Coraliomargarita algicola: one gene and its partner. The main gene of each other region encodes a partner of the protein of the gene in region 2 in a complex. Links are inferred from orthologs where the notes say so. Each region holds a gene or a part of one and is shown on either strand. Other genes may lie near its edges.

What was found.
Region 1: the proteins of accC (region 2) and accD are in contact, whole or in part, in a solved structure (PDB 8UXZ), measured with the Escherichia coli proteins. The link is inferred for Coraliomargarita algicola from one-to-one orthologs.

The regions. Positions count from the first base shown.
Region 1 is NZ_CP138858.1:2,913,458-2,916,670, forward strand. The notes cover bases 326-3,213. They hold accD (acetyl-CoA carboxylase, carboxyltransferase subunit beta), read left to right. Parts: upstream 326-1,286; coding sequence 1,287-2,141; downstream 2,142-3,213. Other genes in these bases: SH580_RS11795 (transposase), read right to left, coding at 326-406; SH580_RS11800 (double zinc ribbon domain-containing protein), read left to right, coding at 514-1,239; SH580_RS11810 (bifunctional folylpolyglutamate synthase/dihydrofolate synthase), read left to right, coding at 2,226-3,213. In the rest of the region: SH580_RS11790 (hypothetical protein), read right to left, coding at 1-112; more of SH580_RS11795, read right to left, coding at 137-325.
Region 2 is NZ_CP138858.1:2,420,776-2,424,005, reverse strand. Bases 254-3,158 are described here. They hold accC (acetyl-CoA carboxylase biotin carboxylase subunit), read right to left. Parts: upstream 2,436-3,158; coding sequence 1,071-2,435; downstream 254-1,070. Other genes in these bases: SH580_RS09630 (3-oxoacyl-[acyl-carrier-protein] synthase III C-terminal domain-containing protein), read left to right, coding at 3,141-3,158; accB (acetyl-CoA carboxylase biotin carboxyl carrier protein), read right to left, coding at 2,445-2,906; SH580_RS09645 (Asp23/Gls24 family envelope stress response protein), read right to left, coding at 600-1,043; amaP (alkaline shock response membrane anchor protein AmaP), read right to left, coding at 254-559. Also shown: more of amaP, read right to left, coding at 26-253; more of SH580_RS09630, read left to right, coding at 3,159-3,230. UniProt on the Escherichia coli protein: This protein is a component of the acetyl coenzyme A carboxylase complex; first, biotin carboxylase catalyzes the carboxylation of the carrier protein and then the transcarboxylase transfers the carboxyl group to form malonyl-CoA.

The DNA of each region.
Region 1 (3,213 bases), 490 kb from region 2 along the record:
AAAAGCGTTGTTTTAAAGTTTTCATGAAGGCCGAGATGTCATTCATGCGAGCCAGCAGCTTTTGTCGAATCAAGTCCGCCTCCGCTCCCCCATCTCTTAATTCCTGCTCCATCACAGAAACAGAAGCGGTTTGATATCAGGAAGGCTTCGCATAGAGCACCCGATAGCGTCGCATCAGTTCCGAGTCGGAGACCTGGGCTTCTGGACAGACACGAACCAGCACATGGAAGTGATTGTTCATCAAGCAATAAGTGAGCACTTCGACACCCGAAAAATCTGCAACCTGATGGATCATCTTTCGCAAGACCTCCATTTCTCTCAGTTTAAAAAGCGCCTGCCCATTCACAGTGCGGGACATACAGTGGTAAATCCCCGTGCCTTGAGCCGTGATCCGTTTCGTTCGCATAAAAAGATAGTGGTCTCTAAATTATCTAATTACAAGCCTCAATATAAGGGACAGGTCTATATAATGGGAGAGCTTGACGATGAGAGGGTTTTGCTTAGATTGGGGATATGTCACGGTTTCCCTTAGGGCGGCAGATGCTGGATGTGTTTTTCCCGCGTAGTTGTGTGCATTGTGGCGATGCGGTGGAGGATTCGGATTATCAGTTTCTTTGCCGGGATTGTAGCCGGGAGCTCTTTCTCTCTAAGCCGCCGACTTGCACGACTTGTGGCTACCCTTTCTTTGGCATGCTGGCGGGGCCACGGACTTGTCCGCATTGTGTGGAGTTGAACCCGCTGTTTGAACAGGGGAAGACTTTGTTTTTGGCGAAGGGGCCGGCGCGCTCACTGATTCATGAACTTAAATATAAGTCTGGTTTTTATGTGCTGCAGGATGTGCAGACGATGATCGCGTCCGCGCCTTACTATCGGGACTACTTTAAGGGGTCGATCTTGGTCCCAGTGCCCTTGCACGCTACGAAAGAACGGGAGCGGGGCTTTAATCAGAGTCGTGTGATTGCGGAGGCTTTGTTGCAGGCGACGGAGGCGCTTGAGGTGCAAAATATGTTGCTCCGAAGGCTCTATACTCAGACGCAAACGCGCCTGAGTCGAAGTGACCGTCACCAAAATGTAAAAAATGCCTTTGCTTTGGTAACCGATGCGGTTGTAATTCCGAATCAAACATATATTCTGATCGATGACGTGTTCACTACGGGGTCGACGCTTAATGCTTGTGCCGCCGTCCTTCGCGGGGCAGGTGTTGATTCAATCAAAGTCGCGACTCTCGGACACGGATAGTCTATTTACTAACTCTTAATTCTTAATTTTTAACTCCTACTTCTCTTATGGCACTCTTTGGAAAACCTCAGTACTCGACCGTCACCGTTAAGAAAAAGGACATCCCTAAGGATCTTTGGACGAAATGCCCGAAGACGGGCGAGATCATTTACAACCGTGTATTGAAGGAAAATTTGATGGTGGTGCCAAGCAGTGGCTACCACTTCCCACTTAAAGCACGTGATCGTATCGCTTCTATGCTGGATGAGGGGACTTTCGAAGAGATGGACATGGGGGTGCATTCGCTGGATCCTTTGGAATTTAACGCGACTTCTTCGTATCCTGAAAAGTTGAAACAGAATCAGGATAAGACGAAGGAGACGGATACGGTCATTTCTGGCATGGGCACAATGGGGGGCATGCCGGTGAGTATCGCGGTGATGGATTTCCGCTTTATGGCGGCTAGCTTGGGTTCGGCAGCGGGTGAGAAAATCACGCGTGCGATTGAGCGTGGCGTGGAAAAGAAGTGTCCTGTCATTATCGTTTCCGCTTCGGGGGGCGCTCGTATGCAGGAGGGGATTTTAAGTTTAATGCAATTGGCGAAGACCAGTGCTGCGCTTGCGAAGTTAAGTGAGGCGGGACTTCCTTATTTCTCAATTTTGACGAATCCGACGATGGCGGGTGTGATGGCTAGTTACGCATCGTTGGGGGATGTGATTATCGCGGAACCCGAAGCGTTGATCGGCTTTGCGGGTCCGCGTGTGATCAAGGAAACCACGCAGCAGGATTTGCCGGCTGGCTTTCAAACATCTGAGTTTTTACTTGAGCATGGTTTGGTCGATTTGATCATTCCTCGTGGTGAAATGCGCGACCGTATGATTAATTTAATTAAGGCGCTCTACGGCTCTAAGAAGTCGGCGTAGGGTTTGTAGGGGCGTGATTAGTCACGCCCGCCGAGCAACAGCAGCTTTTAGACGCGGGCGTGAAAAGTCGCGCCCCTACGTTTTATGTCTCAATACACCAACACCCTCGACTATCTCTATGCGCTGAAGAATCGTGGTTCTAAGTATGGAATTGATCGGATGCGGCTTTTGGTGGAGGCGCTGGGCCACCCGGAGCGGCAATTTCCGGTGATTCATGTGGCGGGGACCAATGGTAAGGGCTCGGTGTGTGCGATGCTGGAGGCGCTTTATCGGGATAATGGTTATCGCACGGGGTTTTTTAGTTCGCCGCACTTGGTGCATTTGGGCGAGCGGGCGCAGGTGAATCGGCAGATTCTTTCGGAGGCTGAAATTGTGCGCTATACGGAGCAGTTAAAGCCGATCGCTGCGGAACTGGGGCGGGATGACCCGGAGCTACATCCGACTTTTTTTGAATTTGTGGCGGCAATGGCTTTTCAACGCTTTGCAACGGAAGCTGTGGACATTGGGATCATTGAGACGGGCCTCGGTGGTCGTTTGGACGCTACAAATGTGGTGGATCCTGCACTGTCGATTATCACAACGATCAGCTTGGACCATACAGAAATGTTGGGCGATACGCTGGCGGCGATTGCGGGTGAAAAGGCGGGCATTATTAAGGCCGGCAAGCCGGTGTTGATGGGCAAATTACCTGCGGAGGCGGAAGCTGTCGTTCGTCAGGTGGCTGAAGAGCGTGGTTGTCCGTTTTATGCATTGACAGATCGTTTCCCGGAGGGATCTACCCTGCCCTGCACAAATCTTGCGGGCAGTTTTCAGCGTTGGAATGCGGCCTTGGCGGTCTATGCGACGGAGATCCTGGCGGAGCAGTTTCCGCTACAATCGACGCAGGCGCTCTCGCATGTAGATTGGGCGGGGCGCTGGCAGGTGCTCGAGTTGGATGGGCGGCAATTGATCCTAGATGCCTCACATAACCCTGAAGGCGTGGCTGCGCTGGAGGAAAACTTGGCTAAGTTGGTCAAGGCTGAGGGGTGCGAACCGATTATGATCGCTGGGACATTGGGCGAAGATCGTGCCC
Region 2 (3,230 bases):
GCTGGAGTGCGTGGGGCGCTCGCGCTTATTGTTTTTTGCTAGCCTCGTCGCTTTCGAGTTCGAGCGCCTCGCCCTCGTTGTAAGCTTCGCTGGTTTCGATTGCGGGGGCCTGTGTCTTTGCTGGTAGTTTGGATTCGATGCGACCGCTCTTGAAGCCGGTGGCAACGATGTTGATACGGCCGAGGTTTTCGATGCCTAGATTTTCAGTTAAGGCCTGCCTCAAGTGAGACTGTAAGGTCTGCTCAATTTGACGCAGGCGCCCGCCGCTGAGTAGCTTGATGCGGATCTCAAAATGAGTGGTGCGGCCTTTAACCGTAATCTTTACCTGTGGTTTGGAGACGTCTTGAATCTGCTCACACGAGGTTTGCACTAGCTCGACGATCGCGTGTCGGCTGACCATGACGCGTCCGCTGTCGGTTGTGTAAGCGACGACATTCTTGGGCTGTCGCCGTACGAGCAACATCAGCAGAAACAACAGCGCCAGCACGGCTCCACACATATAGAGGAACTCGGGCTGGGGCAGTTGCTGGATGGCTTCGTAGGCGTCGTGGAAGGTCATAAGCTTACAGTGGTGTGACGGCGGTGGCGTGGGGCGATACTTAGTCGGTATGCGGCTGGTCGGCCCAATCTTCTTTCTCTACTTTCTCATCGTCGGTGCGCACACCGTCGATGATTACATTGACGCGTGCCACACTTTTGCTAGTCATTTTTTCGACTTGCTCGGCGATACGTTGTTGCATCTCTGTGGCCACGGCAGCGAGTTCGACACCGAAGCGAAGGATGACGCGGATTTCGATACGATAATCGCCCACTTCGTCCTCTTCGACGCGGACGCCGCGCTCGTCTCCTTTTTTGGAGAAGATCTCGGCGATGCCATCGACAAAGCCGCCGCCGACGGCGGCTACGCCACTCACTTCCAGTGCGGCGAGGCGAACAATGCTGGCGACCACACTGTGGTTGATGCGAATGTCACCGAGAGTGTTTGAATCCTCGGAGACAGTGGGGATGACTGATTCGTTAATATTGTCCGGTTCCTTGCTCATAATAGGTGTGATAGTATATGAATTGGCTTAGGTGTAAATATCCTTCGGCACACGTTCCAAGAATTCTTCAATGTATTTCGTGGTGGCCTTGCCTGCTCTGAAGTGCGGATCACGGATGATGGCGCGCGAGAAGGGGATGTTGGTTTTGATACCACGAATCAAATACTCACCGAGGGCACGGTCCATACGGTCGAGCGCGAGTTCGCGTGTGCGCCCGAAGGTCATCACTTTGGCGATCATGCTGTCGTAGTAAGGAGGGATTGTGTAGCCACTGTAGCAGTGTGAGTCGATACGCACACCATGGCCACCAGGTGAGTAATAGAGGGAAATCTCACCCGGGCAGGGGGCGAAATTACGTGCAGGGTCTTCCGCACAAACGCGGCACTCGATACAGTGCTTAGTGATCTTGATGTCCTTTTGATCGTAGCTGAGCTTTTGTCCGCTCGCGATCAGTAGCTGTTCCTTGACCAAGTCCACTCCGGTGACTTCTTCGGTCACGCCGTGTTCGACTTGGATGCGGGTGTTCATCTCGATAAAGAAGTAGTCGCCCTTGCCATCGACGAGGAACTCGACAGTGCCGGCACCTTCGTAGTTGACGGACTTCGCTAATTTGACGGCGTCGCGGCCCATTTTCTTGCGAATGTCGTCGGAGATGAAAGGGGAGGGCGCTTCTTCGATCACTTTTTGGTGACGACGTTGCACCGAGCAATCACGCTCGCCGAGGTGGATGACGTTGCCGTATTGGTCGCCCAGTAGCTGGATCTCGATGTGGCGAGGGGCTTCCAGGAAACGTTCCAAATAGACGGCACCATTGCCAAAGGCTTTTTCGGCTTCGTTGCGGGCGTTGTTATATTCCTTTACGAACGCGACCGCATTGTGAGCGGTGCGCATGCCTTTGCCGCCACCACCGGCCACAGCCTTGATGATGACCGGGTAGCCGATTTTTTTGGCGACTGCCAGGGCTTCCTTTTCGTTGTCGACGGTGCCATCACTGCCGGGAATCACTGGAACTTTGGCTTTGATGGCCATTTCCCGTGCCTTGGCTTTGTCGCCGAAGTTGACGATTGCTTCCTTGCCCGGGCCAATGAACTTGATGTTACACTGCGCGCATTGTTCCGCAAAGTCGGCATTTTCTGCCAGAAAGCCGTAGCCTGGGTGGATGGCGTCGACATCGGCGATTTCGGCGGCTGCGATGATGCGGTCTGCCTTCAAGTAGCTAAGATTACTGGCGGCGGGGCCGATGCAAATCGCCTCGTCGGCGAGTTGCACGTGCAGCGACTGTTCGTCGGCCTCGGAATAGACGGCGAGCGTCTTGATCCCCAGTTCGTTACAGGCGCGGACGATGCGAAGCGCAATTTCGCCGCGGTTTGCGATGAGTACCTTTTTAATCATCCGGTAGGATTAGGCGGTTTTAATTTTAAACAGAGGCTGGCCGTATTCGACTGCTTCACCGTTTTCGACGAGTACTTCGGTCACGACACCGCTCATTTCCGCTTGGATTTCGTTCATGACCTTCATGGCTTCGATGATGCAAACAATGCTGTCGTTACCGACTTTGGTGCCGACATTGGCAAATGCGGGGCTTTCGGGCGAAGCTGCGCGGTAGAATGTGCCTACCATGGGCGATTTGATGATGGAAATACCCTTTTCTTCGGCAGCAGGTGCGGCTGCGGCAGCGGCAGGTGCGGCTGTAGCAGGTGCTGGTGCCGCTGCCGCTACGGGGGCGGCGGCATGAATGATTTGTGGGGCGTCGGCACCTTTGCTGCTAAGGCGTAGCTTGAAGCCATCCTCCTCGAATTCGAATTCGGAAATGTCCGAGCGTTTCATGAGGTCGACGACTTGTTTGATGAGTTTGATGTCCAAGGTATGTCCTTTCTTACAGCGTTGGTTGGTTTGTAGTATGTTGTGTCGCCGTTGATTTCTCGTCGGCGGTCAATTCAAAGTAAAGAGTATGTAAGGCTAGCTTTTCGCGATGTGCAACGACTTTGTTACTTTAGGGTAATGTGGGGAATTCGGACGCTGGACTCCGTTTTTATCGAGGATGTTGTGGAAGAATGGGCTTTATCTCGTGCTTTTCTCGGATCATCTTGGTTCAATATGTCTAAGTGCCGCTTTAATGATGTGAAGATTTCAGGGATTGTTACCTGTGTGCCGACCGAGGAAAAATCGATTGATGATGAGCTGGAG